2 regions of the Blautia sp. Sow4_E7 genome follow, and region 2 is predicted to be linked to the other one. Evidence: riboswitches for the same ligand, from Rfam matches in the RefSeq annotation. Region 2 holds a riboswitch; the other holds the start of a gene.
The links. A riboswitch is a leader RNA that binds a small molecule or an ion and turns the genes downstream of it on or off. The one in region 2 is predicted to bind tetrahydrofolate.

Region 1 (3,158 bases), on a different contig from region 2:
TACAATACCCGGGTTCAATCCAACAGTATTGGTCAGATAGAGCATTACGAAGGTGGAAAGGAATGCATATACCACATTTCCAGCCACATCTCCGGAACCGTATCCGACTTTGTTGTACCATTTCAAATATCTTTTTTCTTCCATGTTTTCCTTCTCTTTCTCCTGTTTTTTCAGGTTTATTTTCGTACTTCCTTAATCCGAATATAATTATATCTTTATCTTTCCCAAAATTACATAAACAACATTTAACAAAACATGCACAAAATTGTAGAATTTTAAAAAATAGAACATTTCAGGATAAAAAATGCGTTCATTTATAACATAAGGTCAATTATTCAAAAAAATAAGAGGGCTGCATCTTACAGCTCTCTTATTTTAAATATACATCCTATTCTTCATATCCCTGCGGATTATTAGACTGCCATCTCCAGGAATCTTCACACATCTCACGGATACCGTTTTCTGCTTTCCAGCCAAGCTCTTTTTCTGCCTTAGATGCATCACAATAACAAGTTGCAATATCTCCGGCTCGGCGAGGTTTGATCACATATGGAATTTTCACACCAGTTGCAGCTTCAAAATTCTTTACAATATCAAGAACACTATAGCCCTTTCCGGTTCCCAGATTGTAAATCGCAAGCCCAGGATTTTCCTCGATTTTCTTAAGCGCTTTTACATGCCCCTTTGCCAGATCCACAACATGAATATAGTCTCTTACACCAGTTCCATCCGGAGTATCATAATCATTTCCAAATACACCAAGTTCCTTCAGCTTACCAACTGCTACCTGTGTAATATATGGCATAAGGTTATTGGGAATGCCATTTGGGTTCTCTCCAATTGTTCCACTCTTATGTGCGCCAATTGGATTAAAGTAACGAAGAAGCATAACATTCCATTCTGGATCTGCTTTCTGGATATCGGTAAGCACCTGTTCCAGCATGGATTTTGTCCAGCCATACGGATTCGTACACTGTCCCTTTGGGCATTCTTCTGTAATCGGAATCTGTGCCGGATCTCCATATACAGTTGCTGAGGAAGAGAAAATAATATTTTTCACATTATGTTTTCTCATTACATCAACCAGGGTTAAAGTGCCTGCTATGTTATTTTCATAATACTCCCAGGGCTTAACCACAGATTCTCCAACTGCCTTCAAACCTGCAAAATGGATGCAGGACTCAATAGTTTCCTTGTCAAAAATATCATTTAAAGCATCTCTGTCCAGAATATCTGCCTTATAAAACTTCACTGGTTTTCCTGTGATTTTTGATACTCTGTCCAGTGCTTTTTCACTTGCATTGCTTAAATTGTCCAGTACCACAACATCATATCCTGCATTCTGAAGCTCCACTACCGTGTGGCTTCCAATATAACCAGCACCACCTGTAACTAAAATTGCCATAATGATTCCTCCTGAACGGTTTTTTCTTTTATTATAGTCTGATTTTTGTAAAAACATATGGACAAAGTTTTAGAAAATATGGAGAAAATGCCACGATTTCTTGTCTGATTTCTTAATTGCAAAAACTTATATTTTTATATATTTTTTCTTGCTTTTTCCAATAATCTGCTATATACTGCCCCATGTAAAGTAATGCAGAGTAAATTCATGAGCGTAAAGTGCCTTCCGGATGGAGAGTTGCCGGAGGACGAAAAGAGAAATCTTGCGGTTCGTGGATTGCTTCTCGCTGCAACAGAAGATAAATATGAATCCATAAATTATCTCCTATTGTGAGCGAAAAAAGAAAAGGAGGTAATTTTTTTATGGAGAAAACAAAGAACATGTTTCTCACCTCAGCCAAAGAGCTGAAAACCACTTCTACACTGGCAGTCTGTGCAATGCTTGCTGCCCTGGCACTGATTTTAAATTCAGTTGCTTCTATCAATATCGGTCCCTATGTAAAAATTGGATTTTCCGGTATCCCAAACCAGATTGCTGATTATCTGTTTGGACCCATTACCGGATGTCTGTTTGCCGGTGTGCTGGATATTGTGAAATTCTTTATCCGCCCTGATGGTCCATTTTTCTTTGGGTTCACCTTTAACGCAATGCTCGCGGCATTTATTTATGGATATTTTTACTACAAACATAAGCTCACTTTCCGTCGCGTGCTGATTGCAAAACTGGTTGTCGTTCTGATTGTAAATGTTCTGTTAAATACCTTATGGCTGGACATGCTCTACGGAAAAGGATTCCTTGCAATCCTCCCAATGCGTACTGTAAAGAACTTGATCATGTGGCCAATTGATTCCTTTATCTTCTTTACCATCACAAGATTGATTGAACAGACAGGAATTTTTAATCTTTTTAGGAAACAGGCTATAAAGCAACTGTAAATATTTCAAAGTATGACAACTTACTCATATGAATATAAAAATGCGGATATTCCAATGCTTCATAAGCCACTGATATCCGCATTTTTTATCATCTTTAGAAATTTCTAGCTTTATCAATAATCACTTAAAATTATAATAAATCATCGCAACTTATGTACCCGCTGCTTTCCTCGATTACCAAAAACTTTATTCGGAAACTCTGTTTGTTGTCTCTAATAATTTGTTTAGCTTATTATTGACCTTATCTCTATTCTCTAATTGTAGTTTTCCTGTAAATAGATAACAAAATTTCAATGCAAACCACCACACATAAAGTGCTTTGAAACTTTGAAAAAAATTGTCTGAGAAGATTCCATGGGCAATATTATTTCGTATGTTAAATCCAAATTTAGAACAAAAAATTGTTTTCAATGCAAGCAAAAGGTCTTCATCCAGACAGTCTTTTATACCTTCCAGTTCCAAAACTGCATGCATTGTTTTTATTTCTTCTATTCCCTCTTCATTTATATTGTACACAGGTTCACCGCATTCGATAGCTAAACACCTGACTGCATTTTCAATCTGTGGAACAAGAATACTTAAAGCAGTAATAAAATCACCAGTAAAGCCTGCTAAAAGGCCTTTGCTATATGATTCTTTTCGATCATTCGGGACAATAACGCTTTTCGCAACAATATCTCTTATATCCTTCTCTTCAATTACATAATTAGTGCGAATATATTCAAAAGCATTTCCAACTGTTGTTTGTGCAACAATCTTCTCTATTCGCCAATAAATTCCAGGCAATCTTGTAGCAATAGGGATGATACTTAGTACTC
Region 2 (3,158 bases):
TGGTATCTGTAGTACCTTCGTAATAGTGTCCGCCTGTGTCTGCCAGAAGGAAATTGCCAGGCTCAATGGCAATATCTGTCTCTGGTGTTGCAGAATAATGGTTGATGGCAGCATGAATGCCATAAGAAATAATGGGGTCAAAGCTGTTATCGATAAAGTTCTCCTGCTGGGCACGGAAGCTGTACAGCTTCTCTCCTGCGCTTAACTCTGTCATTGGAATTTTTCCTACATTTTTCTTTAGCCAGCAGATGAATTTAGTAAGCGCAACTCCATCTTTGATATGAGCGATACGTTCATTTTCTACTTCTACTGGATTTTTAATTGATTTCGGAAGAAAAGTCAGGTTGGCTTCATCCAGAATCGTTACTTCCTTCGGAATACTGTTTACCAGACGACAGTTGGCTTTCTTTTTACAAAGAAGAACTGTCATGTCTTTCTCAAATGTTTTTACATATTCATAAATGCTGTCATAGGGCAGAATGGTTACGCCATCCTTAGATAATGCGTCCAGAATTGAAGCCGAAAATGCTTTTTCATTTGCAAACAGCCTGATTTCTGTTTTGGTCATGACCAAATAAGAGAGAACAACCGGACAGCAATGTACATCGCCGCCACGAATATTCAGCAGCCATGCAATGTCATCCAGAGAAGTCAGTACAAATCCATCTGCACCTTTCTCTTCCATTGATTTACGGATTCTTGCACATTTGTCAGCACGGGATTCGCCTGCCCATTTTACATCCAGTTCCATAACCGGTTCACAGGAAAGTGCCGGACGATCTTTCCAGATTTCTCCTACCAGATCAGAATCTGTCTGAAGAGCAGCTCCTTTTTTTGCAAGAAGTTCGACCAGTTCATCTGCTTCTTTGGCGCTGACGGTTCTTCCGTCAAAACCAAGACACATTCCCTCGCCTAATTTTTCTTCCAGAAACTGGTGCACAGTGGGAACATCTGGTTCTCCCATTTTAAAAAGCTCTACACCCGTTCCCTCCAGCTGTGCCGCCGCCTGGATAAAATATCTTCCATCTGTCCACAATCCAGCCATATCCTGCATGATGACTGCTCTGCCAGCAGATCCGGTAAAACCTGTAATATATTTTCTGCACTTAAAGTATTCTCCTACATATTCAGATGCATGAAAATCATCTGTGGGAACAAGATAAGCATCTATTTTCTTCTCTGCCATTACTTCCCGAAGTGCGGTGATTCGTTCTTTAACTGTCATAAAACTGACTCCTTCCAGTGAATTTTGTCTATTCCTATTATAATATCCACAGTATCCTTTCGCAACCTGTTTAAGAAAAAACTCTTTTCTATTCCACAAAGACGTGATATACTTACTTTCGAAATGAATGATATGCAAAATAGGATTTTATGCGTCAAGTGTTCAGTGAATGGGGAGTTGTCACTGAAACGAAAAGCACGTCTTACGGTATATTATCCGCACCCGTTGCAAGCACTATAAGAGGGATATCTCATATTGTGTCAGAGCCTACCCGAAAGGGAATTTCTGCAAGATGCACGTTGCGATTTGTGGAAACGATTTTTAACAGGCTCAAGGGAATGTTTTCGACATACATTCTATCACAATTGGAGATATCCTTTTTTTGCGTATTAAACAGGCAGATATTCGAATTCGAAAATCCTTCCCCGGTTTTGTCAAAAAAGGATAGTCTCCGTAATCAAATACAAAGGAGGTTATTTTGAATGGTTGACAAACAAAAAGTAGAACAGGCCATCCGTCTGCTTCTGGAAGGAATCGGTGAGGATATTACCCGGGAGGGACTGATTGATACTCCCGACAGAATTGCACGTATGTGCGAGGAAATTTACGGTGGTCTTGATCAGGAAGCAGATCACCATTTACTGAAGCAGTTTCCAGTAGAAAATAATGAAATCGTATTGGAAAAAGATATTACTTTTTACTCTATGTGCGAACATCATCTGATGCCTTTTTATGGTAAGGCACACCTGGCTTATATTCCCGATGGAAAAGTCACAGGATTAAGCAAGCTGGCACGTACGGTAGAAGTTTACGCCAGAAGGCCGCAGATCCAGGAACGCCTCACGGTACAGATTGCGGACGCTCTGGAGCGTGCCCTCTCTCCGAAGGGAATTATGGTTATGCTGGAAGCAGAACACACCTGCATGACCATGCGAGGCGTTAAAAAGCCAGGCAGCAAAACAATTACAACTGTAACCCGCGGAGCTTTCAAAGAAGATAAGGAGCTGCAGAAAATGTTCCTTTCCATGGTCGGAAAATGAGCAGTTCTTTTTCTGAAACAAACCGTATTTCTTTAATCTGGCGCCATCCCCTTTATCAAAAACACTGTGAGAAAATACAGGAGCTTGAAAAAGATCGTATTTTCTGCCGACATACGCCTGAACACTTTCTGGATGTTGCCAGGCTGATGTATATTTATTCTCTGGAAGACAAGCTTAATCTGTCCAGGGAGATCATTTATGCCACTGCTCTTCTTCATGACATTGGCCGCGCGCAGCAATATCTGTTGGGTATTCCCCATGACATTGCAGGAGCCGAAATAGCCGGAAAGATTCTGACAGACCTGCACTTTACAGAGCAGGAAAAAAAAGAAATACTATCTGCGATCAGTCAGCACAGGAACGATTGTTCTGACCAAAAATTGTCAAACCTGCTATATAAAGCTGATAAAAAATCCAGAAATTGTTTTTCATGTTCAGCAGCCTCAGAATGTTACTGGCCTTCTGAGAAAAAAAATCTGACAATTGAATATTGAGTTTTCTAAAAAATCTAACAGAGAGGATGGTTTCTGTTTATGAAAATTGGAAATCGTTTTTTTGATACACAAAATCACACTTATATAATGGGAATTTTAAATATTACTCCTGATTCTTTTTCCGATGGTGGGAAATGGAATCATTTAGATGAAGCTTTGCGGCATACAGAAGCCATGATCGCGGATGGTGCGGATATTATCGATATCGGCGGGGAGTCTACGCGTCCCGGACACACGCCGGTCAGTGCGGAGGAAGAAGCTCAGAGAGTTTTACCCGTTATAGAAACAGTCAGAAAACGTTTTGACGTTCCCATTTCTGTAGATACCTTCAAAAGCAGCGTGGCAGAAAGCGCGATTCAGGCCGGCGCAGACCTGGTCAACGATATCTGGGGATTAAAA

Region 1: linked by a shared signal. The riboswitch ahead of ACTQ50_RS14885 (folate family ECF transporter S component) and the one ahead of folE (GTP cyclohydrolase I FolE) in region 2 are both predicted to bind tetrahydrofolate.

Annotation. Positions count from the first base shown of each region.
Region 1 covers NZ_JBQKLL010000033.1:3,269-6,426, reverse strand. Annotated here, with positions in the region: gene ACTQ50_RS14895 (MFS transporter) at 1-144, opposite strand, end outside; gene galE (UDP-glucose 4-epimerase GalE) at 389-1,405, opposite strand; THF riboswitch at 1,599-1,696, shown strand; gene ACTQ50_RS14885 (folate family ECF transporter S component) at 1,768-2,340, shown strand; gene ACTQ50_RS14880 (DUF4209 domain-containing protein) at 2,527-3,126, opposite strand.
Region 2 covers NZ_JBQKLL010000045.1:19,480-22,637, reverse strand. Annotated here, with positions in the region: gene ACTQ50_RS16945 (aminopeptidase P family protein) at 1-1,225, opposite strand, end outside; THF riboswitch at 1,359-1,455, shown strand; gene folE (GTP cyclohydrolase I FolE) at 1,708-2,265, shown strand; gene ACTQ50_RS16935 (HD domain-containing protein) at 2,262-2,759, shown strand; gene folP (dihydropteroate synthase) at 2,799-3,158, shown strand, end outside.